One region of the Absiella sp. AM09-50 genome, then DNA from elsewhere that is predicted to be linked to it. Evidence: a T-box and tRNA genes for the amino acid it is inferred to sense, from the RefSeq annotation. Region 1 holds a T-box; the other holds one or more tRNA genes.

Evidence for each region. A T-box is a leader RNA that pairs with one kind of tRNA and senses whether it is charged. The one in region 1 lies ahead of ileS (isoleucine--tRNA ligase), so its partner is inferred to be a tRNA-Ile.
Region 2: it has a tRNA-Ile gene. The T-box ahead of ileS (isoleucine--tRNA ligase) is inferred to sense a tRNA for this amino acid. The anticodon was not compared.

The regions. Positions count from the first base shown of each region.
Region 1 covers NZ_QVFI01000009.1:96,790-123,592, forward strand. The annotation lists gene hemB (porphobilinogen synthase) at 1-592, shown strand, start outside; gene hemL (glutamate-1-semialdehyde 2,1-aminomutase) at 589-1,875, shown strand; gene DW114_RS09835 (precorrin-2 dehydrogenase/sirohydrochlorin ferrochelatase family protein) at 1,872-3,131, shown strand; gene DW114_RS09840 (branched-chain amino acid transporter permease) at 3,145-3,471, opposite strand; gene DW114_RS09845 (AzlC family ABC transporter permease) at 3,468-4,169, opposite strand; gene DW114_RS09850 (helix-turn-helix domain-containing protein) at 4,313-4,864, shown strand; gene DW114_RS09855 (GNAT family N-acetyltransferase) at 4,881-5,453, opposite strand; gene DW114_RS09860 (D-alanyl-D-alanine carboxypeptidase family protein) at 5,558-6,736, shown strand; gene DW114_RS21505 (hypothetical protein) at 6,783-6,938, shown strand; gene DW114_RS09865 (anti-sigma factor antagonist) at 7,052-7,369, shown strand; gene spoIIAB (anti-sigma F factor) at 7,366-7,803, shown strand; gene DW114_RS09875 (SigB/SigF/SigG family RNA polymerase sigma factor) at 7,781-8,506, shown strand; gene DW114_RS09880 (GNAT family N-acetyltransferase) at 8,587-9,219, shown strand; gene DW114_RS09885 (hypothetical protein) at 9,230-10,282, shown strand; gene DW114_RS09890 (NlpC/P60 family protein) at 10,471-11,259, shown strand; gene sigK (RNA polymerase sporulation sigma factor SigK) at 11,322-12,032, shown strand; gene DW114_RS09900 (SigB/SigF/SigG family RNA polymerase sigma factor) at 12,163-12,942, shown strand; gene DW114_RS09905 (PRC-barrel domain-containing protein) at 12,986-13,228, shown strand; gene DW114_RS09910 (cell division protein SepF) at 13,312-13,713, shown strand; gene DW114_RS09915 (RNA-binding protein) at 13,717-14,475, shown strand; gene DW114_RS09920 (ATP-binding protein) at 14,636-15,910, shown strand; gene DW114_RS09925 (hypothetical protein) at 15,921-16,472, shown strand; gene DW114_RS09930 (DivIVA domain-containing protein) at 16,907-17,371, shown strand; T-box leader at 17,368-17,585, shown strand; gene ileS (isoleucine--tRNA ligase) at 17,621-20,350, shown strand; gene DW114_RS09940 (hypothetical protein) at 20,469-20,690, shown strand; gene DW114_RS09945 (hypothetical protein) at 21,188-22,156, shown strand; gene DW114_RS09950 (hypothetical protein) at 22,390-22,623, shown strand; gene DW114_RS09955 (PHP domain-containing protein) at 22,923-25,286, shown strand; gene DW114_RS09960 (hypothetical protein) at 25,276-25,614, shown strand; gene DW114_RS09965 (hypothetical protein) at 25,632-26,501, shown strand; gene DW114_RS09970 (P-loop NTPase fold protein) at 26,610-26,803, shown strand, end outside.
Region 2 covers NZ_QVFI01000002.1:16,833-22,247, forward strand. The annotation lists gene DW114_RS02395 (hypothetical protein) at 1-1,562, opposite strand, end outside; gene DW114_RS02400 (hypothetical protein) at 1,571-1,918, opposite strand; tRNA gene DW114_RS02405 (tRNA-Ile) at 1,977-2,050, opposite strand; tRNA gene DW114_RS02410 (tRNA-Trp) at 2,243-2,316, opposite strand; gene DW114_RS02415 (hypothetical protein) at 3,194-3,394, opposite strand; gene DW114_RS02420 (DUF6618 family protein) at 3,810-4,373, opposite strand; gene DW114_RS02425 (hypothetical protein) at 4,489-4,866, opposite strand; gene DW114_RS02430 (hypothetical protein) at 4,868-5,206, opposite strand.

The DNA.
Region 1 (26,803 bases):
CTTAGATGAACACCATGATGTTGATAATGATGCGACATTACCTGTATTATCTAAAATCGCAGTCAGCTATGCATTGGCAGGTATTGATATGGTGGCACCAAGTGATATGATGGATGGACATATTAAAGCCCTTCGTGAAGCACTGGATGAAGCTGGTTTTACTAATGTGGCAATCATGGGATACAGCGCAAAATTTGCGTCTAGCTACTATGGACCATTTCGTGAAGCCGCAGACTCTGCGCCATGTTTTGGCGATCGCAAAAGCTATCAGATGGATTATGCCAATGGACAAGAGGCACAGCGTGAAATCTTAGCGGATATCGAAGAAGGCGCAGATATCGTTATGGTAAAACCAGCCTTGTGCTATTTAGATATTGTGGCACGTGCCAAGGAGCATATCCATACACCAATCTGTGTATATAATGTCAGTGGAGAATACAGTATGCTGATGCAGGCTATCTATGCTGGACTGATGAAAGAAGATGTCATCTATGAAAGTGTCTTATCCATGAAACGTGCAGGTGCGGATATGATCATTACATATTTCGCCTTGTATTTAGCACAGCTGATCGATGAAGGAGGCATACAATAATGCATCAAAGAAGTGAAGCTTTCTTCCAACAAGCATGTAAAAAAATACCAGGCGGCGTTAATTCGCCAGTACGTGCATTTTCCAGTGCGAATGAAACACCTTTATTTGTCGATCATGCATCTGGTTCACATATCTATGATGTAGATGGCAATGACTATCTTGATTATATCTGTTCCTGGGGACCTATGATCCTAGGACATGCCCATCCATTATTGACAAATCATATGCAGGAAGTCATAGAAAAAGGAATCAGTTATGGCTTATGTGCACCAGAAGAACTTGTATTGGCAGATTTAATCGTTGATGCCTATCCTGGAATCGATATGGTGCGTATGGTCAATTCAGGCACAGAAGCCACCATGTCTGCCATACGTGTGGCTAGAGGCTATACGGGTAAAGATAAAATCATCAAATTTGAAGGCTGTTATCATGGACACAGCGATTGTTTATTGGTAAGCTCAGGCTCTGGTGCATTGACATTTGGGACACCAACAAGTCCTGGGGTACCTGAAGATGTTGTGAAAAATACACTGGTATGTGAATACAATCACATTGATTCCGTAAAAGCATGTATCAAAGCCAATCCTCATGAGATTGCCTGTATTATTATAGAGCCGATTGCCGGCAATATGGGACTTGTGAACGCTGATAAAAAGTTCTTGCAGGATTTAAGAAAACTTTGCGAGGAAGAAAAAATCATATTGATCTTTGATGAAGTAATTTCAGGCTTTCGTATCGCCTATGGCGGGGCAGCACAATATTATGGCGTCACACCAGATATGGCATGTTTTGGCAAAATCATAGGCGCAGGTCTTCCAGTAGGTGCTTATGGTGGTAAAAAAGCCATCATGGATATGGTATCTCCAAGTGGACCTGTCTATCAGGCAGGCACCCTGTCAGGAAATCCTTTGGCGATGCACTTAGGTGTTCGCTTACTCACATATCTAAAACAACATCCACAAGTATATGAAGAATTAAATCAGAAAGGTGCTTACCTAAAAGAGGGTATACAAGATATCCTAAACGAATATAATCTGCCATATCAGATTCATCAATGCGGCAGTCTGTTGACACTGTTTTTTACAGACCACACGATAAAATCTTATCGTGATGTAAAAGATATCGATCAGAAGGCATTTGTGTCTTACTTCCAATATCTCTATGATCATGGCATTCTGATTGCGCCATCCCCATATGAATGTATGTTTTTATCCACAGCACATACGATGGAAGAACTAGATCACACACTATCCATCATCAAGGAAGCATTAAAACGCTTATGAGTATACTGCTCAGATATGATATCAAAGATCAGCCAGTCTTGATTATAGGTGCAGGCCATGTTGGCCTTCGTAAAGCAAAAGAATACAGAGTGCAGGGAGCGAAGCTTACAATATTATCCAAAACTTTTTTAGAAGAGTGTTGTGATATCCCTTGTATTCATGATGCATATGCGCCATCATACTTAAATGGCTACAAGCTTGTATATGCAGCCACTAATGATCCCTTACTGAATCATCAAATCACTATGGATTGTAAAGCAATGGGCATTCTTTGTTTAAGCGCAACCAAAGGGGAAGTTGGCAGTGTGCTGTCTTATGAAGATGATAATGTAATCATTGGCGTATCTACCAAAGGCCGATATCCTGCTATTAATCGTATTATGTTAGAACGCTTTGCACAGGTATATGAAGAAGAATACGCAGGGGAAATGCCTTATTTATATGCATTGCGTGAAAAGCTTCTTTCCATCCTGCCTGCTCGAAAAGAAGCATATAGCTTATTAAAAAAACTGCCTGTGTATCCTGTATCTTTTCTAAAGTTTTTATTAGAGGCGATACAAAAAAAGCAAGCATGTCTGCTTGTCTTTCATGGTGTAAAGATACAATCGGTATTAGGTGGGGAAATCACTTCTTTTATAGAAGCTTTGAAACAACAAAATTCAGCTTATGCATATCACTTTGCATTTCTCAGTGATATGGTCATAAATACATTAAATCAAACGCATATGGAAGTATTGTCATTAGAAGAAAGCTTGTCGATTTTACATGCTTGTCATATTGAAGTTTCATTATATCCGATGTTGATGCAGGATGGCCGTTTTCATATTCAAATCAAAGAGTTACTACAGCCTTATCAGGCAAAGCTGCTTACACTTCCTTTTGATGGACAAAGAGAAGTCGTACAGCTTATCGATATAATTGAACAGACATATAGTAAACCTCATCAGGATTTACTTATTGTATATCATTCCAGTACACATGGTGCATTTTCCAAGTATGCAGCACAATGCAAGGTAAAAAAACATACCAGAATCATACAGGAAAAGCAAGTGCCATTCTTAGATAGTGCTACCTTCACAAAGCAGATCATGATTTTCTCTTTATATATGTTATCTGGCACACATATGCAAAAGGATAAAGAAGCACTAATGAAGCAGTTCCATGATCATGATATCACCATGATACAGAAAAGCTGTCTACAAGAACCATCGCTTCAACAACTGTTGTTTCATAAAATACAAGCTCAAACAGGATAATTCTCCTGTTTTTTTAGATGAAACAATATTGAACCAAAAACATATACAGGATTGTACCTCCTGCGATACTTAGCAACATATTGTTTTTCCATTGATGAAAGAAAACAACACAGCCAATAGCAATAAGCTCTGGCAGACAATGAAAATCACTAAATACGGCATCCTTTAAGGAATAGAGGATCAACAGACCAATCACGGCATTCGGTAACACTTTTCCTAAGAATTTAATAAAAGCAGGCGGGGTCTTATACGCAGGAAATATGATAAATGGTAAAAATCGCGTCAACATGGTTCCCAAAACGACGATCATGATAATGATGATTTGCTGAATGAATGTCATGATGCATCACCTTCACTTTCTATTTCCAAAGAGGAACGCTTCATCGCAAAACTACATACGATCAATAACATCGAAGGAATCATAAAATTCTGAGCACCAAATAGTAATAGACAAATAAGGGAGCTGAAGATGCCGATGATTGCAGGTGTATGATCTTTGGCCGCTTTCCATTGATTGATAAACATGACAACAAAAAGTGCACTCATCACAAATTCGATCCCGGTCGTATCAAAATGAATGATATATCCCAACAATCCACCTAAGGTCGCACCAACGACCCAATAGATATGATTAAGAAGTGTAACCCAAAACATAAACCATCCACGATCAATATCCAAAGGTGGGATAGTGGAGCAGTTAATCGAAAAAGATTCATCACACATCCCAAAAATCAAATAATATTTTTTGATGCCACAATCTTTATAAGTATCCAGCATAGAAATCCCATAAAAAAGATGTCTAGCGTTCACCATCAACGTTAATAATAAGGCATATAAAGGATTAAATGCAGATAATAATAAATTGACCGTCACAAATTCCATAGAACCTGCGAAGATGAACATACTCATGAACATCGGATACAAAAATGAGAATCCTTTACTTTTCATCAGGAACCCATAAGAAATTCCTAAAAATAAAAATCCAACACAAATCGGTAGGGTATGGGGCAGTGCCACCTTCAAAGCTTTTCGTTTCATAGACAGTTCTCCTTGCTTTTTTACGTTACTTCTCCTATAATAACTATATTCTTATATCTAACATACGTAAGATATATTGAATGTTTATACGATATATTTTACGTTTGTTCACTATAATTGTCAAGCATAAAGAAAGGAACGCTATGGAACCAGGAAAAATTATCGCAGTGAATTTAAAAAAATTAAGAACGGAAAGAAATTTGAGCTTAGGAGCATTGGCAAGTATTTCAGGTATCAGTAAGACGATGTTGTCAGATATAGAAAAAGGCAACAGTAATCCCACCATCAATACCGTTTGGAAAATCGCCAATGGTCTAAAGGTTCCCTATACCAAATTGATTGATGGCGTAGATGATGAAACCACCATCGTACAAAGAAAAGAAACCATCAAACAAACAAGTGAAAACAATGCCTATCGCGTATATTGTTATTACACCACGACACCGACTAGAAACTTTGAATTATTCTATTGTGAATTAGATGCCAAGGCATCCAATAGCTCCATTGGACATAGTGAAAAATCGCAAGAATATATTTATGTCATGCAGGGAGAACTTATATTGGATACCGAAAATGGTGAATTCATTTTAAAAGAAGGAGATAGCATTGCCTTTGATTCCTCTATCTCGCATACCTATATCAATCCAAAGGAAATAACGACTAGCTTCATGGTCATTAATTATTATCCCAGCTAAAAAAGCCATAACTCTGTCACGATTGTGTATCAGAGTTATGGCTTTCTTTCCATTCATCTTCTAAAATTGACATTAAAATATCATCTGCATATTGCGTTTTATCCCATATCGCATCACGAAGTCTGCCTTCTTCCCGATATCCTGCCTTCAGGTATGCTTTATACGCATGTTCATTGAAAGCAAACACATTTAAAGATAAGCGATGAAGATGTAAGCTTTCAAAGGCAAAATCTCTTGTCGTACAAATTGCCCAGAAGCCAATACCTTTGCCACGCATCGTTGGCGAAAATAAATATATCCTGAAATTAGCACTTCTTGATTCCCAGTCAATTTCATTGATGACACTTTCTCCAATCATGGTGCCATCAGGAGCAAAAATCAAAAAATCATAACGATTTGGATCATGTAAACAATTTTGAAAATATGTGGTAACTTCCTCTTTCGTGTAATGATTTTTACTGCCAGTCATACGTATTCCTTCATCATCTTGTCTACAAAAGCCCTGAATATAATATTCTTCCATATCTTCTATTCTGGAAGAACGCATGAGATAGCCCTGATATTCCCATGTCTTATCACTTTGCATCATGATCACCTCGTTAATCATGGTACATGATATCTGATGAAATTTCAACCGGGTAGTTGTTCTTATTTATACAAGATTCACATAGGCTTATAGTGAGGTTGATAACGATGAAAAAGATATGTCTACTAATACTATGTGCATGTATGATGCTTCCTGTACTTACCATGCCTGTCAAATGTGTTGAAAAGAAAGAAGAACCACAAACAAATGTTTTAGCTCCCAGTGCAAAAGGTGTATATCTGTGTGAAAATACAACAGGGAAAGTCATATATGCACGCAATGAAAAAGAAAAGCTATATCCAGCTTCCATGACCAAAATGATGGGATTATTACTTATATTTGAATCTTTACATGATGGAAAACTTAAATGGGAGGATACGGTAACCACCAGTGAATATGCCGCCAGTATGGGTGGCTCACAGGTTTTTCTTGAAGTCAATGAAACTATGAGCGTCAAAGATATGATCAAAAGTATCTGTATCGCTTCTGCTAATGATGCAATGGTTGCCATGTCAGAAAAGGTTGGTGGCAGTGTAGATGGTTTTGTGGAAATGATGAATGAAAAAGCCAAAACTTTAAAATTAAGCAATACCCACTTTGCGAATCCTACCGGTTTGCATGATCCAGACCATTATTCCTGCGCAAAAGATATGGCTATTATTGCCCGTGCCCTGATCAAGGAAGGCGGGGAAGAGCTGTTGAAAATCACCAGTACGTATGATGCATATATCAGAGAAAACAGTGACTCAAAATTCTGGCTGGTCAATACTAACAAGCTGTTAAAACAATATCCCGGAGTAGATGGCTTAAAGACTGGATTTACTACAGAGGCATTATCCTGTATTACTACAACAGCCAAAAAAGATGGTTTGCGTTTAATTGGTGTAGTCATGGGAGAGCCAAGCAGCAAGGTAAGAAATAAAGAAATGATACAACTGCTGGATTATGGATTCTCACAATATGAACAGGCAACCCTGTATAAAAAAGGCACAAAGATAGAAACAAAAAAATTTGAAAATGGAAAGCCAGCCACTGCTGGTATTGTGACATTAGATGATGTATCCTATGTGTATCAAAAAGGATCACAGCCAAAAGAAACCAAAAAAGAAATCAAGATCGATGCCCAATTGCCTTATAAAGCCAATAAGAAAATCGGTACAATGGAAATTACGATGTCTGATGGCTATCATATGCAGGTACCCATTGGTGTGGATCATGATGTGGTACCATTAAACTTTGTGGATATTTTTATGAAAACATTTGAGGATATATTTGTCAATAGTTAAATTGGTAAAACGACACATACTATGGGAGTAAAGGAAGTGTTGAATCATGTCACGTCTTGCATGGATTGTTTTATTTCTTGCATTGGCAGGATTGTTCATCTTATTATACAGCCTGTTGAAGGTTGCTCATGATGCAGATGAGCGTGCTGGCTATATGGAAGAATACAGCTGGGATTTAGATGATGAAGAAGAGGATGATTAAGGCATATCTGATATGGATATGCTTTTTTTGACTGCTTTTGACAACCTTTGTCGAATATCCACAAGCCGAAATAAAAAAGTGATAAGATAGTCCAGGTGAAAGGGTGATAAAACATGAAGCATCAATTTAAAGATGGTATCCTGTATTTCTATTTCTTTGGCGATTTAGATAATCTCAGTGTAACCAATCTGAAACAGATCTGTATCGATCTGATAGAACAATACCAGCCAACGATTGTGAAACTAGATTTTGAGGAAGTGACCTTTGTTGATAGTACAGGTATTGGATTTGTATTAGCACGATATAAACAGTTGAAACGAAAAGGCAGCACTTTGGTGGTATGCAACCTGTCAAATGCCAATGAGAAGCTGTTTCAGATGTCAGGCATCTTTCAGATCATACGACATGAAAGAAATGAGGTAAAACTATGAATAAAATGAAACTGGAATTCTACAGTAAATTAGAAAATGAAGCATTTGCGAGAACCTCAGTTGTGGCATTTTTAATGCCGTTAGATCTTCCTATGGAAGATGTGATGGAAATCAAAACAATTTTAGCGGAAGCAGTCGTCAATGCGATGATTCATGGATATGAGAATGTAGAGGATGGCATCATCCTGCTGGAAGTCAGCTATGATGAGCATTATATCTATATCCACGTGAAAGATGATGGCTGTGGTATTGATGATATCCAAAAAGCCATGGAGCCAATGTATACCAGCAAAGAGTATTTGGAGCGAAGTGGTATGGGAATGACCATAATGCAGACATTTGCGGATGAATTCCATATTCATAGTGAAGCGGGAAAGGGATGTGATCTGCAAATCAAAAAGAAGATCAGACATGGAAATCAAACGGAGCAATGAAGAACTGATTCATCTGATTCAACAAGGGGACAACAAAGCAAGAGATGAATTCGTTGCGCAGAATACACCGCTTGTCTATTCTATTGTGAAACGATTTCATCGACCGAAACAAAGCCAGGATGATTTATTTCAAATAGGCTGTGTGGGATTGATGAAAGCCCTGAATCATTTTGATGTCAGTTATGGTGTAAAGTTTTCTACATATGCAGTACCAATTATTATGGGAGAAATCAAACGATACTTTCGTGATGATGGCAGTATGCGAATATCCCGTTCCATTAAAGAAGGTTATTTAACGATGCTGAAAAGCAAAGAAAAACTATTTCAACAGCTGCATCATGAGCCAACCTATCAGGAGATCGCAGATGATTTACAATTAGATGTTGGCGATGTAATCGTGGCATTTGAAGCAAATCAGTTTGTTTATTCTTTAGATGAAACCATCTATGAAAACGATGGCTCACCAATTCTATTAGAAGATAAAGTGAAAAATCGTAAAGAAGAAGATGTCGTGATGAAGGTCAGTTTGGAGAATGAAGTAAAACGCTTAGAAGAACGTGATCAGCTGCTATTACACTATCGCTATGATTTAGGTATGAAGCAGGAGGATATTGCCCGAAAATTGTCGATTTCCCAGGTACAGGTATCCCGTTTAGAGAAAAAAATATTGAAAAAGCTGAAAGAACGTCTAGTGAATGTTTAATTACATAAGACGTTCTTTTCATAATTTACACATATCGAAGAAATATGATATAATAGGGCGAGGAATAAGGATGTGAAAAAATGTCATTCGCTGGTTTATATGAATTAAATGACTATGAAATTGCCAATCTTTATAAAGAAATGGCAGAGAATTTTTATGAGGATGAACTGTATAAAACCGTATTTCCATATAAAAAATCAAGAAGGCGCCTGGTAAAGTATTTCTTTAAACACTACTTGGCTGCAATTCGTCCATACAGTCATTTTATCGCAGATAGTAAAGAACTGCACAGTGTGATGGTGGTCTATGATACATCACTTGAAAACGCATGGAAATATCATCTGCGTTTATTTAGTCTGAATATGAAAATGATTCCCATGCTGATATCCACTCATTCCTTTCAGGTCATATGGCATGTGATCAAGTGCTGGGATATGTTTACCAGCCGCTGGGTCAAAGAATTTGTGACACATGAGTCATATCATATTGATCTGATGTATACAAAAAAAGAGGATCGAAAACAGGGACTAGCTAAAATGCTGATTACACGTGTATGTGAAGATGCAAAAGAAAAAGGGTTTGATGTGACAATGGAAACACATCATAAAGACAATCTGGCATTATATGAAGAAACCGGCTTTAAATTGATGAGTGTCATTACACATGACAATTATGATTTGAAGCAGTATTGTTTATTGATAAGAAATGAATAGAGGTGTAGATATGAATCTAAAACATAGAGTACAAAATTTTTGGAAGTATTTTGAAACGGTACAGAGCACTATTGAACAGGCATTACAAGAAGGTGATCAACACGAATTAGATCATCTGCTAGAGGATTTAAATCATCGATTAGCGACGATTGTCGGCACAAAGATGGAGCTGGAAATGAATGAAAATGGCTTCTATGAAATGACATTTCCAAGCGGTGGAGATAAGAACGTACAATTTTGCAGCGCTTTATTAGTGAAAGATGCACCAGAACAGTTAAAAGAAAACTGGATCCTGAATCCATGGCGGCCACCATTATCACAAAAAGCAATGAACAGCTATATTGATGTGAAAGGAAAACGCTATGGTGGGGCAGACTTTAAAATCTATTACAAAATCAATGAAGCATTAAAGATGCTGGATATTGAAGTATATTGTGAAGCATTAAAGGATATGGAAGAAGATTATCGTAACCGTCTGGTTGCTTATATGCTGGAGCTGTTCATTGGAGAACTGGAGCTGGAAGCAAGAATCAACAGCATTACGATCATTGACACACCAAGTGATGAAGAAAATGTGTGTCTTTTACCTAACTTTTACGAAGATATCTGTGATATCATCATTGATGAAGAGTGGAGCGAGTACCATGATCCTACCACTATTTATATGGCATACAAACTGGATGAAAAGCTGCCAAGTGAAACCCTTCGTAAAGATATGAAGATGATCATTACCACCAATCCACAACTTCAGGAGGAATTGTTAAATCAAGAATACCAGTCATGTAAAGATATGAAAGAGCGTGGCGCAGAATATGGCTATCTATTTTATGAAGTCTTATATGAAGATGAAAAAGAAGCACTATTACGTCAACAGCTAGAAAAGGAAATCAATAAATTATTCTATGATATGTCACTAGCTAGAACGATTGGCGGGGCAATTGGTATCCATTATTCTTATATTGATGTCGCAGTCTTTGATATTGACGGTTTTAAGATTGCATTAGAAAAACTGAACGAAAAATTAAGTTTTAAAATCTATTATCGTTCATTTTTAGAGAATTAGGACAGTCAGAAAGATGACTGTCTTTTTTTATCTAAATAATCACAGCTGTGTCACATAAATGCTAAAAATGCATTTAATATCACAAAAAGGTCATAAAATGTAGGCTAAAGGGTTTACGTGTGACAAAGTTTTGTGTATAGTATGAGTAGGAAGTAAGAAACACAGTTTAAAACAAGGAGGACATGAAGATGAAAAAATCTAAAATGTTGACATATAGTACATGCGCATTATTAAGCGCTGGATTGATTTGTGGTGGTATCGTTTATAACAATACAACAGCTGAAAGTACTAAGGTTGCGGCAATCGGTTTGACGAATATCGATTCAGGCACTAAAGATATTATGAAACAGGTACAGGAAGTCACTACAAAGAAAAATGCTAAGAAAGCTACACCAAAAGCAGAAACAAGTAAAAAAGAAACAAAGAAAGAAACCGTTGAAAAAGAACAACAAACAAATGAAACAGCGCAGGCTGTGGAAAATAACGAAGTTAATGAAACACAAACACAGGCCCCTGCAAAGACACAACAGTCACAGCCAAAGCAGGAAAGCACGCCTTCTCCTTCCAAAAAACAAGAAGCTCCACAGCCTCAGCAGGAAGCAGTTACAAATCCTATTGCCCAGACAGCATTATCTTATGTAGGTGCAAACATGTGGTGTGAAGAAGTCGCAGAAAAAAGTATTGAAGCAGTAGGAAAATCCGCATGGATCACAGTAGAAGAAGAGGATGGCGATGCGATCGTTGAACATCACATCATGGGACCAGACAACTTCTTGCAAATCGCTTCACAGGTTTCTTTAGATAACTTACAGCAAGGTGATTTATTATACTATGCAAATAATGGCAGTGGTAAAAGTCACATCGCTGTTTATGTAGGTAATGGACAAGTCGTACATGGTGGATACAATGGTGCAAACGTTGTTATCGCCGGCATCTATTTACCAGGCGCATCAACACCAATCGGATTACGTGTGTAATCCGATTTTTTTGTCGCATGTTGTCACATCCCTTATCATATACTGATAACAGGTGATAAGAAATGTTAACAACATTATTTGAATTACTGTCAAATGCGTTATGTTATGTTGGATATATACGAAACAACAGTTTTTTACAACCACTTGATAAGGAAGAAGAAGCAAAGTGTATCGCATTATTGAAAGATCATGATGAAGAAGCACGCAATAAGCTGATTGAACACAATCTGCGTTTGGTTGCCCATATCGTAAAAAAATACGATATCCGTAAGGAACAAAAAGAAGATCTCATCAGTATCGGAACTATTGGATTGATCAAGGCTATTGATTCTTTCAAACCGGAAAAAGGGCATAAGCTTACAACCTATGCCAGTAAATGTATAGAAAATGAGATATTGATGTATTTACGAAGCTCTAAAAACTATTTTCAAAACGTATCACTTAACGAAGCCATTGCGACCGATAAGGATGGCAGTGAGATTACACTCATTGATGCGATATCCGCGCCAGAAGATAATATCATTGATGATATGATGTTAGAAGATAACGTATCCAAGCTTAAACGTTTCATTCACGTACTCGATGCCAGAGAGCTGGAAATCATTACCAAGCGTTTTGGTTTATATGGACAAAAGGAACAGACCCAGCGAGAAATTGCCAAAACCATGAATATCTCACGATCTTATGTATCACGGATAGAAAAAAGGGCCTTTATGAAGATATATCGGGAATTTCAAAAAGATGAAAAGAAGAAAAAAGCAACAGAGCCATGATGATAAAACACCATGGTTTTTTCCTGTTTGTCAAGTGATATCTCTTTCCAGTTACTTACAAATAAACACGTGTATAGCATAAATTTTACAAGGGAAAACTCCTAGTACACAAGGCTAGGAGGTTGTAGAAATGAGTCGTTATAAAGTAGAAATCAGTGGGATCAACACATCCACTTTAAAAGTGTTGACCAATGCAGAAATGAAAGAATTGTTTGTCGCTTTACAAAACGGTGACTTACAAGCTAAAGAAACCCTGATCAATGGGAACTTAAAGCTTGTGCTAAGCATCGTTCAGCGTTTCCATAACCGCTGTGAAAACATGGATGATCTGTTTCAGGTAGGGTGTATCGGTCTTGTGAAATCCATAGATAACTTTGATTTAAAACATGAGGTGCGTTTTTCTACCTATGCTGTTCCCATGATTATGGGAGAAATTAAACGTTACTTAAGAGATAATCAGGTCATCAGAGTATCCAGACATCTAAAAGATTTAGCATATAAGGCATTTCAGGTAAAAGAAGAATATATACATACCTATCAAAAAGAACCAACCACAGCATATTTAGCTTCTGTATTAGAAGTCAAAGAAAAAGATATCGTGGATGCATTAGATTCCACCCAATCCGTATTAAGTATCTTTGAACCCGTCTATAACAGTGATGGGGATGAATTGTTTCTGTTAGATCAAATCAAAGATGAGCATGATGAAATTGAAAAATTATCCAATGTGATGGCATTAAAAAAGAGCCTGAAGCATTTAAAAGGCAAAGAACTGGATATCATCAAAAAACGTTACTATGATGATATGACACAAACAGAAATCGCAAATGAACTTGGCATATCCCAGGCACAGGTATCACGCCTTGAAAAAAATGCTATTGCGGCATTACGAAAAGATATTGAAAACTAGCACACATTTGAAGTTTCCTCATACAATAAACTAGGTGAGGCAAATGAGGTATTCAGATATCGTTGGGAAACAGGTTATCAATATACGAAACGGGGCATTGATAGGAACGGTTTGTGATCTTGCTTTTGATCCGTGCTCCTATCTGATTTATGCAATCTACGCATGTCCGCCACGTTCCTGTATCAAAAAATGCTTTCCTTTTTTCTTCGGTAAAGAAGAAATAGAAATCGATGTAAAGGAAATTGAAAATATTCAGGGCGATGTGATTTTGGTGAGATTTAGCTAAATCTCACTTTTCTTTTGGAAAAAGCCTTTTTCTATGCAGAACTTTGTGATAAAATAGTGATAACGTATAGGAGGTATGCCAACATGAGCATCGGTCAAAAATTTAAAGAATTTATTGCACCAATGGATGAAGATGATGTGTTAGAAGTAGAACAGGAAGATGAAGATAACCGTGTCCTGTCTGAATATGAACAGCCAAAATCAAAGGTAAGTCGTTTATCAGGTGATACAAAGATGGTTTTGTTTGAACCACGTTCATTCGATGAAGCAGAAGAAGTCGCAAAACGTTTGAAAGAAAACAAGGCAGCCGTTATTAATTTACATAAGCTGCAAAGAGATTATGCGCAAAGAACAATCGATTTTCTAACAGGTGTTATTTTCGCTCTGGATGGAACCATCCAGAAAATTGGTCATAATGTTATTCTGTGTGCTCCTAAAAATGTAGCAGTACATGGAGAAATCAGTTTGGATGCAAACGAAGAGTAATTAATGAATCAGCATCAGTTACAACATTTTCGGGGTAATGAAGAATTCGTAAAACGCCTATATGATCTCATTGATCAGATGCAACGTTATAGACGGATATGCATTACTCCCTTTTTTACGCCTGAAGAAGCATCGATTGCACAAAGTATCTGTGGGAAACAGATTCTTTATCGTATGGATGGCGGTTATCCAAATGCGGAACGTGTACGTTTTGCATTTCTACCATATGATGATGAAGAACCAGCTTTTCCTACCATCTGTTTAAAAGCCAACTACTCCTCATCCTTCTCTAAATTATCACATCCGGATATCTTAGGTGCCATTATGCATATTGGCATTGAACGGGATATGATTGGAGATTTTATCATTGAGGATGACAGAATCTATATTTTCTGTGATGAGATGGTTGAAAATTATATCACCTGCAACTTAACCAAAATCAAACGCTGTTCTCTTCATTTTCAGCGAACAAATGAACCTATTCAACATGAACAAAAATTAAAATATGAAACCAAAATCGTATCTTCCTTACGCTTAGATGTGATGGTATCTACACTTGGACATATGTCCAGAAGCAAAGCAACAGATCTTATCAAAGCAGGACTTGTGAAGGTCAATCATACCGTAAACCAGCAGGCTTCCACAACGGTTAGTGCTGGCAGTGTGATATCGATACGAAAAGCAGGGCGTTTTAAGTTTTTAGAAGTATCCAACAAGACAAAAAAAGATCATCTAGTTATTGAAGTCGCAAAATATGAGTAAGGCCTGCTATGTGCGGGCTTTTTCATTTCAATGAAATGAAAATAACTATCCAAATAACTACCCAAAAAGCTACCCAAATAAAGAAATTTCCAAATTTTTGATTTCATTATTTTTCTTTCACTTTCTATGGTATACTTAGACCAGAATGGAGGCGTTGTCTATGAAAATAATTATACACATCACAAATTTTGGTAAGATTGAAAAAGCAGATATTGAATTAGGAAAATTTATTGTTTTTGTTGGGGAAAATAACAGTGGGAAAACATATCTTATGCAATTGATTTATGGATTTATACAAAAAGTTTTAAATCAAACGGATTTATTATTAAAATATGAGTTTAGCAATGCTGATTTATCATCTAATAAAATTAAAATTGATTCCAATAGGATTTATGATATGCAAGAAAGATTAAATGAAGAACTAAAACAAGAATTGGATGATATCATATTATCAATTTTCAAAACATCAATCCCTATTGAAAAATGCCAATTAGAGTTTGTTTTAGAGGAAAATGACGCATTTCTGTTTTGTTTACTAAAGGAATCTAACAAATCAAATTTTCGATACATGCTTGACGTGAGTGATGATCAACATGATCATAAAGAGTATTATCATACTTATACAGGAGAAAGTAGTTATAAAGTTTTGTTCAATCTTTTGTTAAATGCAGCGGGTTTTGATTTATACACTACCTTTTTTCCAGCTGCTCGTACAGGGTTACAACTACTATATAAAGAATATTTTTTGAATGTCACAACAGACAAATTTAAAGGAAATCTTATGAGTAAAGGAACTTCACTGACTACACCTCTATATGATTATTTAAACTATTTACAAGGTTATTATTATCGAGAAGATATCGCTGAAATAAATAAGAAACTAATCATCTTCTTACAAGAGCATTTATTGGATGGCAAGCTAAACATAGGTATTGATGTGACATATACACCAGTTGAAAATGAAAATATTGAAATACCACTATATGTTGCATCTTCCATGATTTCTGAATTATTACCATTTTATTATTTGTTAACAAGAGTAGAAAACTACACAACTTTGATTGTTGATGAAATAGAATCGAGTCTGCACCCACATAAGCAATTTGAAATGGTTAGAATGTTGAATCGTTTATGCAATCAAGGAAAACGTATCATCATTTCTACACACAGTGATAATATCACAAACAAAATTAATAATTTATTCATGCTATCTAAAAGATACCAAGAGGAAAATATCTGTGATATATTAAAACAATGTCATTTAGAACAAGAAGATCTTTTGATTGACTCCGAAGTACTGGTATATAATTTTGAAAAACATAATGGAAAAAGTATTGTTGAACAAGCAGAATATAACGAGCGATTTGGCTATTCTTTTACTGAATTTGAAGATGCAGTTTCAAATTTGATAGAAGAAGCAAAGGCTATTTTTTGAGGTACAGCCTATGAACATACAAGCAAAAATATATGATGATCGGATTATAAAAGGAACTTTATACAAAATAGGAGAATCAAAATCTATTCTATGTAGTGAAGAACATGATGACGGATTAGATGTGTTTTATTCAAAAATAGTGTTACAACGGAATCAGTATGCATACTATGCACATGAATATCGTTCACCAATCGTTAATAAAGAAAATGCTTCAATGATAGACATATTTATTATTATCGTTGATGAGCAACAGAAAAAAATGAAAGCATTTGCTTTAGATTTAAAACGTAATTTGTTTAGTATAGATACTACGAAAGCAGATATGGATAATTACAGAATTATTGCTTTAAATATTGAAAAGTTTGTTAAGCAAGTTAATGATACACATAAGTATTATCATGCTATCAAGGTATTCCTAGAAGATAAAATTGAAGAAGATGAATTCTCTATTGCATTAGTTACAAGAAACTTTGATTCAGATAAAATACATACATTTTTATCAAAAATGCAAGAATCTAAAAAAAATCTGCCAAAAGGATTAGTAAAAAAGATCAGATATTGAAACTAAAATTAATTAGTTTGGAAACAATAAGGAAGTTTCTTGATAAAAAAATATTCGTGAATGGAAAGGAATATACCTTTGAGGTATTCATATTAGAAAAAGAAGAAAACAATGACATATATTCTACATCACATAGTTTTCTTATGTAAATAAGTCGCATTTAAACTGCTTCATAGTTTAATGCGACTACCCCCAAAACTACCCCCATGACTACCCTCAAAGCTGGAGGGGGATATTCCTTTCATATGATCATAGTGAAAATGAATGTCATATAAAAGGAATGATTTTGGAAAATAATGAAAAAAGCTGGAAAAATACAATGACATTCACAAAAATCCCTTGAAGAAGTGGCATATTTATGACATAATAATAATGCTATTTCCATTTGTGAATTAAGCCGCTTATTTCCGAAGGTGAGGACGAAAGGTGATGTTATGGACAAGAAATCATTCGATACGATGAAAAATGGATATAACCGTTACCAGGTCGATGACTATATATCCTTGCTTAGTAATGAAAACGAAGAACTGAAGAAAAAGCAAACAGTGCTTTTGAAACAGGTAGAAGAAATGGAAAAAGAACTGGCTGAAAAACAACAGGAATATAACAAGGTCATGGAAAATCTGGCGATTCGTGAGAAGGCAGCTGGAGAGATGGCAAGGATTGCGATGAAAGAAGCAAATATGGTAGTAGATACAGCACAGAAAAATGCAGATGCTATCGTGAAAGAGTCTTTAATCATGGCAAGGGGCATATTGCTGGATATTGCCAGACTGGGAAATGAGGCAAATGAATTAAAAGGCAGCATGAAGGATGAGTTAAGACAACTGGAAGCTGCACTGGATGAATTTGAAACACCCAATATTCCCAACATGGATCTTTTGAAAAAAGAATTGTAAATGCGTGAACAGAAAAGACATGTTTTATTACAGGTACTGATAGAGAGCAGCTGGTTGGTGGAAAGCTGTAGGAAGGGTAATAAAAAATCACTTTTCGATGCAGATTTCCTGAATGGTTAGTAGGGAAGTACGGGTTTAGCACACGTTACGTGTTGAAAGTGCATATCAGAAATGATATGAACTAAGGTGGTACCGCGTGAATAACGTCCTTAGAGTAAGGGCGTTTTTTTTATGAAGGAGGAAGAAACGATGGAATATAAAGATACGCTATTAATGCCAAATACCAAGTTTGAAATGCGTGGAAAGTTACCAAGTAAAGAGCCAAACTTCCAGCAGCGCTGGAAAGAACAAAACATCTATGAAAAGATGTTAGAAAAAAGAGAAGGATGCGAAGCATTCGTTTTACATGATGGTCCTCCATATGCAAATGGAGATATCCACTTAGGACATGCATTAAATAAAATTTTAAAGGATGTCATCATCCGTAACCGCTTTATGGCTGGCTACAAGGTGCCTTATGTACCAGGATGGGACACACATGGTTTACCTATTGAAACAGCTATCCAGAAGCTTGGATATAACCGTAAGGAAATGGAACTGGCTGATTTTAGAAAGCTTTGCTACAACTATGCTTTAGAACAGGTAGAAAGACAGAAAAAAGGCTTCCTTTCTTTAGGTGTGGTAGGAGATTATGATCATCCTTATATCACATTAACAAAAGAATTTGAAGCACACCAGATTGAAATCTTTGGGAAGATGGCAATGGATGGCTTGATCTATAAAGGATTAAAACCAGTATATTGGAGTCCATCCAGTGAAACTGCTCTTGCAGAAGCTGAAATTGAATACAAGGATATCAAGAGTCCTACGATTTTTGTGAAATTCCCTGTAAAAGATGGTAAAGGAATCTTAGATACAGATACAAGTTTTGTCATCTGGACAACAACACCTTGGACAATCCCTGCAAACTTAGCAATCTGTTTGAATAAGGATTATACATATGCACTTGTTGAAAGTGAAAAAGGCAAATTATTAGTTCTTCAGGAGCTTGTTGATGCGTTATGGGAAAAATTTGGATTAACGCAGAAAAACATCATCAAAACATTTAAGGGAAAAGAACTTGAAATGATCACATGTCAGCATCCTTTATATGATCGTGAATCTTTGGTTATCTTAGGTGATCACGTTACTGCTGATGCAGGTACTGGATGTGTACATACAGCTCCAGGCTTTGGTGCAGATGACTTCTTTGTAGGTCAGAAATATGGTTTACCAGCATACTGTAACGTTGATGAACATGGATGCATGATGGAAGATTGTGGCGAATGGCTTGCTGGTCAGTATGTAGATGATGCTAACAAGACAGTGACACAAAAACTGGATGAAATCGGTGCTTTATTAAAACTTGAATTCATTACGCACTCCTATCCACATGACTGGAGAACAAAGAAACCAATTATCTTCCGTGCCACTACACAATGGTTTGCATCTATCGATAAGATTCGTGAACAGTTATTAAATGAAATTGATAAAGTAGACTGGATACCAAAGTGGGGACAGCAGCGTATGCATAACATGATCGCCGATCGTGGTGACTGGTGTATTTCCCGTCAGCGTGCATGGGGTGTACCAATTCCTATCTTTTATGCAGAAGATGATACACCAATCATGGATCAAAACGTATTTGATCATGTCGCAGAATTATTCAAAGAATTTGGTTCAAATGTATGGTTTGAAAGAGAAGCAAAAGACTTACTTCCAGAAGGATACAGCCACCCAGGTTCACCAAATGGAATCTTCCGTAAAGAAACAGATACCATGGATGTATGGTTTGACTCTGGAAGTTCACACACAGGTGCTATGATGGAAAGAGGCTTAGGTTATCCAGCTGATCTATACTTTGAAGGTAGTGACCAGTATCGTGGATGGTTCAATTCATCTTTGATCATTGGGACAGCTGTACATGGACAATCTCCATATAAACAGGTATTAAGCCATGGTTTCGTTATGGATGGCAAAGGTGTGAAGATGAGTAAATCTCAATGGAACGCTGTAGCACCAGGTGAAATCACTAAGAAATATGGCGCAGACATCCTTCGTTTATGGGCTACTTCTGTAGACTATCAGGCAGACTGCTCTATGTCTGATGAAATCATGAAACAGATTTCTGAACAATATCGTAAAGTACGTAATACATTCCGTTTCATGTTAGCAAACATCAATCCAGAAACAGACTTCACAAAAGAAGATTTGGTAGATGTGAAGGAATTACCAGCATTAGATCAATATATCTTAGTGCTATTAAATGAAGCAAATACCAAAGCAATCAAAGCTTATCAAGAATACCGTTTTGCGGATATCACTGGTATGTTAACAAACTTAATGACCAATGAATTATCTGCTTACTATATGGATTACACAAAAGATATCCTGTATATTGAAAAGAAAGATTCTCCAAGAAGAAGACAGGTACAAACTGTTCTGTATCATGCATTAGACTTCTTATTACGTCTATGGGCGCCAATCCTTGTTCATACATGTGAAGAAGTAAATGATTTCTTCCACACAGAAGCAGAAAGTATCCATTTAGGAAGCTTCAAAGAAAACCTTGTCATTGATAACGCAGAAGCAATCAAAGCAGATGTGGCTCGTTTAATGGCAATTCGTGCAGATATCTTCAAAGCACTAGAAACAGCTCGTGCAGAAAAAGTTATCGGTAAATCATTAGAAGCACATGTAATGGTAAATGTATCTGATGAAGATCGTAAATTGATCGAAGATTACTGTGGCAACAAATTCAACCAATGGCTGATCGTATCAAAAGTAAGCTTCTCTGTAGATGAATTACCAGCATATGAAGTATGCCAGGTAGCAGTAGAAAAATGTGAGGGAAAAGTATGTCCAAGATGCTGGAACATTACTGATTCTTCAAGAGAAGATGGCTTATGTGATCGTTGTCACGAAGTATTAGAAGGTTAATATATCCAGAAGACTATAGGAATCCATATTTCTATAGTCTTTTTTGTATATACATTATCATGTGATGGACAAATAATGAAAGGAAGTTATAATATTCTTGAAAGAGATAGGTGATAAAATGTGTAACTTAAGTGAAGGTATCCGTAAAGAAGCAAAAGAAGAAGGTAAATTAGAAGGAAAGCTTGAAGGTAAAGCAGAAGAACGGTTTCTAAGCGCTGTAGAGCATGTCAAAAACTTGATGGAAACTGGTAATATTGAAATTAATAAAGCATTAGATATGTTGAAAATTTCAGAAGACATCCGCCAAGCTGTAATTGATGAAATAGAAAAGAAAAATTAAGCGAATAAAGATATTCATTTAAGGTTAGACTGCCTAAATGAATATCTTTTTTTCATCATAGTATAAAATATAAAAGTTTTTTACATAAAATCAATTAGTATTTTAATGTGAATAAAATTGATAATATTATGATTTTAAATAGTAATATCAAATAATATACATTATAGTTGGATGGACAAATATTGAAAGGAAGTTATAATGTTTTTAAAAGGGGCAGGTGATGAAAATGTTTAACTTAAGTGAATGTATCTGTAAAGAAGGAAGGTTTATAAGCAATGCAAAATATACCAAGAGGTAAATGTTTCAGAAATGATTTGATTTAAGAAAACGCTTCATATTAAGACATAGATTACTGTGTTTGTCAATCATGATTTACTTTAAGATTTTACTGTAAAAATATAATTATTTGTGCTTTTCTGACTTTATTAAAATTATGTATAGAATTTTATATACAATGCATGTATAATGGAAAACATTACACGAAAAGGAGGCGCTTTATGAATAATAGACTAAAACTAGTATCAACCATTGATACGAAAGAACCGGGAAAAGCACATGATGAATATTGTAAAAAAATCCTGGCTTTTAAATCTATTCTGGCATCTATCATGCATGATCAAATACCAGAATATATGGGTATGCCAATACCTGAAATAGAAGCTTGTATTGAGCCAATCAAAGGAATGGAGTACATCAAAAGAAATGGAGAACTTTTGGGATTAAACCTTGAGGATATCGCTGTTATTGGCGCAGAAATACGCTATGATGTATTCTTCTTTGCGAAACTTCCAACAAAGAAGGTAGAAGCTAAAAAAGAAATCATAGGATTTCTGATAAACATGGAAGCACAGGGCGATGATGAAAGACATTATCCATTGATATCAAGAGGTGTGTATCATGCCTGCAGGATCTTAGCAGGTCAAAAGAACGCAAAATATGGTTTTCAACATACCAATTATTTAGACATCAAAAAGGTGTATTCTTTATGGATCTGTATGAATCATATAAAAGAAAAAGATGATGTTGTGAATTCATACAAACTAACGGAAACTTGTTTGAGAAAAGAATGGCATAGTCCAGTAAGTCATTATGATTTGATAGAAGTTATCATGATTTATCTAAAAAAGAGTTATGATGATTACAATGATGGAGAATATGACTCTATGAAATTATTGAATGTATTATTCAATTCAAATCTTCCACTAGATGAAATAAAGCGACAACTTATAGAAAATTATGGTATACTAGTATCAGAAGATCTAGAGCAGGAGGTGGCTGAGATGTGTAACTTAAGTGAAGGTATCCGTAAAGAAGCAAAAGCAGAAGAACGGTTTCTAAGCGCTGTAGAGCATGTCAAAAACTTGATGGAAACTGGTAATATTGAAATTAATAAAGCATTAGATATGTTGAAAATTTCAGAAGACATCCGCCAAGCTGTAATTGATGAAATAGAAAATAAAAATTAATCTAATAAAGATATTCATTTAAGGAAGAAACACCTAAATGAATATCTTTTTTTCATCTAAGTATAAAACGCAAAATACAAAAGCTTTTTTGCATAAAATTAATTAGTGTTTTAATATAAATAAAACTATTAATATTATATATTAAATCATAATATCAGATAATATACATTATAGTTGGATGGACAAATAATGAAAGATAGCTATAATGTTTTTAAAAGGGTTAGGTGATGCAAATGTGTAACTTAAGTGAAGGTATCCGTAAAGAAGCGAAAGAAGAAGGTATACTAGAAGGTAAATTAGAAGGTAAGCTTGAAGGTAAAGCAGAAGAACGGTTTCTAAGCGTTGTAGAATATACAAAGAAGTTAATGATAAAAAAACATATTAATGTTATGGAAGCAATAGATATATTAGATATTCCAGAAGACATCCGCCAAGCTGTAATCAATGAAATAGAAAAGAAAAATTAATCTAATAAAGATATTCATTTAAAGAAGAAACACCTAAATGAATATCTTTTTCATTATTATATAAAACGAGAAGTATTAATGAGCTTTTAATTCGAAAATATTAAGTATTTGAGAGCTTTTTAAAATTAAAATTTTTATTTTTATATATCAACTATTTGCTAATAGCCAAAGAAATTTACTATAAATAGAGTCGCCCTATCCCATTTTTGAACTTTTTTAAATTTTGTATTGACTACGTGATATGATAGATACGTGATGTAAGGGGTAACATTGACTTGCAGGAAAGGATATAAATTTCTATGAAAGAAAACAAAAAAATTGTTCATGATTTGGTTAAACTAGATTTACATATTCATAGTGTTTATAGTAAAAAGGATAAAGACTTAGTTTCTAAAAATACAATTCAGAATATTCCTATATTAATGGAAAAACTTGAACAAGAAAAAGTCAATATGATAGCTATAACTGATCATAACGCTTTTAGTTATGACATGTACAAAGCTATGAAAAGTAATATGTCCAAATGCAAAACTCTTTTGAAAGTATTACCTGGAATTGAATTTGACGTTGAAATATCTGATAATAGAGTACATGTTATTAGTATTTTTGATGATGCACAAGAAGAAAAAATTGCTAAAATCGAAGGAATTGTTACAAAATATCAATTTGATAATGAAAATAATAATGCTTATAAAAAATCAACGTTTAAGGAAATATTATCTAAAATAGATTTAAATGTTGTTGTCATTGCTCATCAAAAATGTAGCCCAAAAGCAAGAAAGCAAGATGTAAACTTATCTAGTATTGGGGAAGAAGAGTTTGATAAAATTATAGACTATGATTATTTTGATGCTGTAGAATTCAGAAGTGGTAAAGTTGAAGGTATTTTAAACAACTATAGAGAAGAAAAAGACTTGAGAAATTTAAGATATATAACAGGTACAGATTGCCATGATTGGACTGTTTATCCAGCCCAAAAGCCATCTGATAAAAGTCAGATGAAATATACATATATGAAAAGTTTACCTAGTTTCAGAGGGTTGGCAATGGCTTTAACTGAACCAAATAGATTAAGTACAGCATACTCTAGTATAAATGCACCATATGTAAAAGAAATAAAAATAGAGACAAATGGTAAGGAAGAAGTTATTAAATTATCTTCTGGTATTAATGTTGTGATTGGGGACAATTCAGTTGGAAAAAGTTTACTTTTTGAATATCTTTATAGTTCAGATTTGAAAGATGTTAAGCCAGCCTCAAAAGTAAATGGTTACAAGCAATTTTGCAAAAAGAAAAAAATAAAAATCACTCCTTTTGAAAGTGAAATGAAAAATGGAATAAAATTTGATCGCCAAGGAGATATTCGAGATTTATTTCAACGTAAATCTAATTTAAAAGATATTGCATTTTTTACTGATAAATTTAAAGAGTTAAAAACGGATATACATAATGAGGAACTTGATGCTTATATTAATAATGTACTTAAATTAATTGAATTTAATCAAGAAAAAAAGACAAAACTTCTGGATTTAGATTATTCATTAGAGATTCCAGCAGAGATAGATGATGTAAGCTATAGTCTGAGGGTAATCCCTGATTTAACATATACAGCTAAAGATTATGCAAAAGTAATTTCTACTATTGAATTAGCAAAAAACAGTATTACTAAAGTAAAAAATGAAAAATTATTACAAGATGAAGATAAAAAATATCTATCAAGTGTTGAACAGAATTTAGTCAAGATGATTAAAAAATACAATAATCTGAAATTTCAAGAAAAGGTTACTGAAACAATCATTGCTACTATTAATTCTGTAACTGAATCATTTGATAATGAAGCAGCGAAAACTGCACAGGCACAAGAAAATAAAATCAATACATTTAAAAAGAATATTTCAAATTTTACTTCTAAAATAGTTGGCATGATAGAAACTGATAATAAAAAGAAACCAACTGTTTTAGAAAATTTCAAGACAATCAATATTGAAGAAGCAGATAATCAATTTGGTAAATATCATTTTGTTACAAGAGTAGTAACATCAAATATCACAAAAGATATTATTGAAAAAGCCTTAATGTATCCTTTTAGTCATAAAGGAAAAATATCATATTTGGAAAATATTGATTTAGACAACTTTGATGAAAATTGTAATGCAAAAATTGATCCATTTAAAAAGGAAGGTAAGGATATAAAAACATCATACAAAGAATGTGTAAAGGAATATATTGGAAAAAACATTTTAAAGATTGAGAATGTTATTCTATTAGATAAAGATGATATATCAACAGGTAACTCACCTGGAAAAAATGCATTAATTTATTTGGATATATTTTCAAAGGATAGTACGATAAAGCTGTATTTGGTTGATCAGCCTGGAGATGATGTTTCACAAAACAGAATCTCTACAGATTTAATTAGTATATTAAGGAAAATGGTAGAATTTAAACAAGTTTTATTCATAACACATAAACCAGAATTGGTTGTAAATTTAGATGTAGATAATGTCATTGTATTGAAAAATGACGAAAACAATAATTTAAAAGTATCTTATGGAGCTTTGGAATATATTGATGATGAAGTAAACATTCTAGATGAAGTAGCAAATACTTTAGATGGTGGTGTTGAAGTAATTAGGAAAAGGTGGAAACGATATGATAAATAATATAAAAATAGGTATCACGATTACTAATGAGAAAAATATTGAAATCAGTAATGGAGATAAGAAAATCATTATAGATAATAAATCAAAAAGTATTAATGCAAAGGATATTTATGATTTACTTAATTATAATATTGATAATGATTATATTCAGCCTAAACAAAAGCTGGATGAGACTAGTGAAGAAAGTACTGACACAAGAAGGTTATTTAATTACACTATCGATTTAATTGATAATGTGGTTAAAGAAGTAAATATTAAATCTGAAGCTTTAAGACTTGAAAAAGAAAAACTAGATACATCAGAAATTAAAAATGAAGAAAATGATTAATTACTTGGAGATATCATATGGATTATGATAGAATTAAAGAAAAAAGTGATTTGATAAGAATGATTCTTGCTGATGGTGAACATGTAGAAAAATCTTTTTGGTGGATATATAAATTTCACACATTTATCTTACAAGTTATTTGTGAAGGAAAAAGCACGGTTAATTTAGGAAAAATAAAAACCGATGACTTAAAGAATTATCCTTTTCAAAATCCTAAAACTTTGAACAATTCTTTAAATGATGCTTTTTGTACAATAATACAAGCATATCAGTTGTTTTGGGATGATACTTATAACAGCTATGAGGAGGCAGAAAATAATAAAGCAATTTATCAAAATTCGATAGTAAATTATATTAAAATTATCGAAAAAGAAAAATTTCCATTAAAAAAGGAAAATGAAAGATTCAAATATTTTTTAATTGACGTAAAGAAAGAGATTAATAAAAACTTTGTTAATTTAGATTTTATTGATAAAAGTGCTAACTTTTTAGACAGTTTACAGTATCTTATAAATGTAGGAATAATAAATTTTCTAATAATTGTTTTTACTTTACTGATAGCAATATTTTCATCACAAACTATTAACGAATGGATAATACCATTATATACAGATGAATTTATAATATTTATTAATCAACATTTAAAAATTTATGCAGCTATTTTGATAGGAGTTATTTCCTCTGCTTATTATTCTATCTTGATTTTGATAAAGAAAATTGTTAAAAGAAAGCTAAAAAAAAGATACATATGGTTTAAACATGAATACAAATTATTTTTTTATAGAAGTCAAAGCCAGAAGCAATTGTATTACTCTACAGTATTAGGAGTAATAGCTATATTGATAAGTGTATTGGTCGCATATATTCAAGCAGTAATAAGTTTCTAATATTTTATATAAAATGACTATGAGTTAAATAAACAGAAAACAATTCTAACTCAAAATCATATTGATAACTTTTTAAGCGAAATAAATTGTACAGGAGAATGATTATTTATGAAGGAATTTCTAGAAGGTCTATTATCATTATATTTTGATAATAAATGCATTTTTTTACATTTATCTTTATTGATCTTTATAATAGGGATAATCTGTATTAATTCATCATTTACTGATAAGGTTAAAAGAAAGTATTTGATTAATAAAGCTTTACATAATTTTTTCAATTCAGTTGTAATTGTTTTTATAAG
Region 2 (5,415 bases), on a different contig from region 1:
CCTTTCTTTGGATAAACAATATTATTGCGAATATAACCCTGGTTATCTTTGATACGCTGTTCTTTGTTTTGACTAGAGAACTTTTCTATAATCGTACAGCCGAAATATCTCCGCTGCTTCAACTTTTCTTCTATTACATACTTAAGTGATGTATCTGTATTGTTCTCGATTACCAGATAACTAAGTTGGTGTTCAACTATCTTATCTGCGATATCGTCATACAATTCATCCATTGACTTCTTTTTATAAAGCCAATCCTTTACATAATACAAATCATCATACTTGTATAAGATAGGCATTGACACATAGTTCTTTCCTTTTCTTGCGGGATCCAAACTAGCATATCTAACAACTTCTTTTGTAACCTCTGGAAACGTATCCCATTGTTGTAAATTTGCCCAGTCGAATTCCAGTCCTTCAGGAGATATAGGATCTTGCTGATACACACACATCCAAAGAAATCTACTCATATGAGAACGTTTCTTTTTCAATGCTAATGACGAATATCGTTTAGGACATGTAGATTCATCATTTTCATCAAGTGCAGGTATACCAATAAAAACTGCTGTTCCAGTTTTTGTAAGTTCAGTGTATTTATATTTATCACTAGGTACAAGTTCATCATCTTCCAATGCACGATCATACATAACATTTAGTAAATCTGTGTCCGCCCACATCGTTCCAAGTAACATGACTTTTAAGTTATCTCCATCAGCACGAGAACTCCATGTGGATTCATAACGGTCAACCATTTTCTTATGTAACGTCTTGTTATAACTCTCTGAATCATCTTTTAGCAAATCATCTATCATCAAGATATGAGCACGTTTTCCAGTTGATTGCCCTTCCCTTGTAACAGCAAACAGATTATATTCATCTTCACTGTCAGCCATACAAAAATGATATTTTGTAGCACTTCTAAAAATATTATCTCCTTGGTATTTCTGATACCTTGGGAATATTTCTCTGAACGCTTTTGAATTGATGATTGCTCTCGTCTGATTAGTTGTAGTAATACATAGATCATCTGCATATGTGATACGTAATATCTGTATGTTCGGGTTATTACCGCAACTTTGAGCAACAAATAGATTTCCAAAATATGACTTTCCCATTGAAGGCATAAGAGAAGCACGCATCATGTTTAATTTATCTGAAACAGCAAATATATCAGCATAATAAAACATGGTTTCAACGGTTTCCATTGTTTTATCCCATACTTTTTTATTTTTGTATTGCTCTATGTACAAAGCAAAATTTTTAAGTATACGCCTTGATGATAAAGCAAAGTATAATTTATGCAATGCATGTAAATCATTTGCTAACGATTCACTCTTGGTCTTTAATATTGCCTCTCTAAGTTTTGGCATTATTACAGTATCAGCTAATTCACATATCCTATGCTGTTGTTTAACGTTATTAATGGATTCACAATATTCATATTGCAAGATCATTGCATCATAAAGATTAGATGCGACATTATACATCAGTCTTACATTTGAAAAATTGGTGCGAAGAAACACCATTTTGTATTCATATACTAATTTTGATACATCTTGCATCATCTTACCTAAAAGTCAAATGTTGCATCTTCATTAGGTTCTGGTTCAGGAATACTATAAGGGGTGTTTTCTTCAATTTTTATTCCAACAACAACGATATTACGTTTTCGCTGAATAAACAAAATATCTTTCACAACTACTTCATCATCAGGCAACATTGGGAGTTCTGAAAAAATGCGAACGTATATAAATCCAGTTTTATTCTTTCCATCCGCCGATTTGTTTAAATCTAAAATTTGTAACTGCTGATACTTGCCAAATTCATTTTCGCCATATCCGACATTCTCACTTTTTTCAGGATCGTCCTTGTACAACATATTTGGTCTTAATTTTATCTTAGTACCTATTTTAATCATAATTCCACCTCGTTTCTCATCACTTTGCGTTTATATTTTTACTGGCTATTTCAATTAATGGTCGTGATACCTTGAATTGAACAAGAATCAAGCGCTTATAAGGCACCCGCTCTGCCATTGAGCTATATCACGATGTTTGCTATACAGACAAGGCGATATGTACTGTATAGCTTTTTTGTATTTTGCAGGACTTTTTTTGATTGTAAAAGTAGATTGGAGGATACACCGAAAGGAAAAACATGAAAAACCCTTTTGCCTGCCACATCACTCTATTATGCGAGTGAAACCATAGTTGAAATCTAATCTATGATGTCATATCTTATTTGGCATACCCACTCGGACTTGAACCGAGAACAACAGTTTTGGAGACTGTCATGTTACCATTACACCATAGGTATAAATAAAAAGGGAGGTTCTCTCCCTGTTGCTGTGCGTATAGCACACTTTGTTGAAGATTTTAAACCATCAGAACCCAGTCTCTTCTTTCGTTTTTTTGTGCGATGGCCATAGTTGATCGTTCCCCTGCACACGGTTATGGAACTGCCTATAGAAATAAATTAAAAAAGGCACCCAATTGGATGCCCAGCAAATAGGTTCATGTAGAATTTCCTACCGCTAACGTTTTGCAATCTTTTAGGTGTTGCTACCTAGTTGAAAATTCAATACCTAGCAGGAACGTACCAGATACCAAACACGAGCACGCGGATGCTCTTTACGTAAAAATGGAAGCGACCTTTTTAGCCACTTCCATCTTACACGCGTATTATAGCACACTTTTGTCAAGATTAAAAGTATACTTTTTACTTTTTTTGGTGCGATATATCTATTGATATCTACCGTTTTATGGTTAAAATCAGAGATTTAATGGTTTCAAAATGCTGAAATATACATGGAATTGAAATTTTTTTCGTGTGGAATGGTGGGGTAAGTAAGCCCCCATGCATTGATTTGAAATAGGGGTGGGGTATGCTTGTATCTATAATATAAGCTGTATCAATGTATCTTAAACGTTCGTATATGATACAATAACTAAACTATGTTAATAAATTGTACCATAATAACCACGTTTAATTATGTGATAATGACCTTATTATATTTATTTGTACGTACATATTGTGATGTGAACTGTTCTTACTCCATCCATTTCCTCAACTCTCAAACTCTCATCCTCTGTATATATCCAATACTAGAGTATATTATATAACACATAACATAACAATAACATTAATGATTAATATACATAGTAGTTATAATAAACATATGATATATACTACGTCATAGCCACATACCACGACCATATGCCACCATACAAGGCACCGTATTTAATGACCTAATACAAATATATACATAGATACAAACAACGCCTATAATGACCGTATGACCTATCATACCACCTACCACTATACATGCACACATAAAAGCAACTTGTATCATCATATCATACACAAATATAATGTAATCAACATATAACATCATCTCCATACCACTACTATATCATCATAGCACCTATAAACATTGCGTATAAGACCACATACCACAATCACATGTATAAACTCAAAGATATATTTAACATTGCTCATATCAATCAAAACCATGAAATACAAAAAGAATAAGAATGAATCAATATTTATAAAAACATAATAAAAGCCAGATCAATTTTAATAATCAATCTGGCTAATATCTATTTATATCCATCATCTGTGCTTTAACAATCCAGTGAACAATCCTACTATGCCACCTAATATACTGCTGATCAATCTAATTATAAACACTCGATTTATACCTCCTTTACATGGTACTATATATCCAATACTACATAGTATTTATAAATATACTATAACATCAATAACAATAATAATAAATATACTATGTAGATTTAATAAACTACGTTTTAATGCCACCCATCTAATGTCAGCGTTTGACCTGTACCGTCTTCCCATCCATCATTGATTGGGTCGGCTCCGTGCAATATATCAAATATACAGCTTGCCATATCATCCGTTACGATACAACCTAAATGTTCGTTATCATCGTTATAAAATTGAATGATTTCATAACTATCTATGATTGCATAATATTCATCAAATGAATATACTTCATATAAATAACTATCTAAATTCTGTCTGATTTCTTCTATTCTTTTCATTTTTTCATCCTCACTTAATTTCTCATTTTTCATTTCTATTTCTTTATTCATTTCATCGAACGCCGCGATCACAATTGCTATTTTATTCCCTACTTCATAATTATTCAGCGCCATGCCTATTTGCTCTTCGTTGTAATGCACATCGTCAAATCCTGCTAAATTGCCACTTACGCCATGATTAATGATTGCAAACCATCCACCATTTATGTGGGTGCCATAGATTACGAGATAATTAGAGCCTTCGTAATCGATTGATAACTCTTCTCTTGCTGTTGCTTCATAAACGTACGTTAAATCATTTTCTTTCATCTTCAATTCTCCTCTTTTCTGCCTTTTCAAAGGCTACTTCTAACATTGTTCTGGTTATTCTGTACATCACGTAAATAAATATGATGTTTTGTGTTGGGATCATGTTTTTTTACTCCTATAATTTCTTAAATTCTTCAAACTTCCAAATATGTTTTTTTGCTTGTTCTATGTTTTTATAGAGTTGAGCACCTAATTCATGCGCAAAGTCTAACCCTTTTTTTTCTAGTTTTTGAATTGTTTGCAAGTCTATGTTTCTCACATCTTCATCATTATCATTACATGTACAACAAGAGCCATATTTAATAGACGGGATATATTCCAAATAAACATTAAACCCGAATAAATAGCCTTTTTTGATATACAATAGATTTTGTTTAGGTGTTACAACAAAAAACCAGTCATATTCTCTATTATCACTTGCGTATATTTCATAACCATATTCTTTTAATTGTAGTAATTCGTGTTTCATTTGTTCATATTCCATTTTTGACATATTACTTACCACCTTTCAAATTTGGGCATAAACCCAAGCCACCATCAATTCGTGGCACACGTCTAAATGCTTGTCTATGTATACATTCCTTGTTATCACAAATTGTACAATCACATTTTACAAATTCTTCATAAGACATTTTCCATGATGTATTATTTTCAAATTCTTCTCTAGTAATACCGCCATTAAATTTAATAACTAGCTGTTCCGCTTCATCTAATGTTTTACAAAACTTCCCATTTCCGCAATAATTCCAATTTTTACCATCAACGCTAGTTAATATTTGTACGTTGTATGGATATTCACTATTTTCAGATTTAACGATTCTTGCTTTATTCATGTTCTTTTCCTCCTTGCCTCATCTTGGCATTTATTAACTGATCAGTATTTATTTACGATGTAGCAAGGTGCGTTTTATCGTCCGTGGTGGGTTGCTCGCTCCCTTGCTACACCCATATAATAACACTTTTGTTATGTTTGTCAACACTTTTATTATACATTTTTGTTATTTTTAATATTTTTAGTGTTATTTAACATAACCATTGTGTT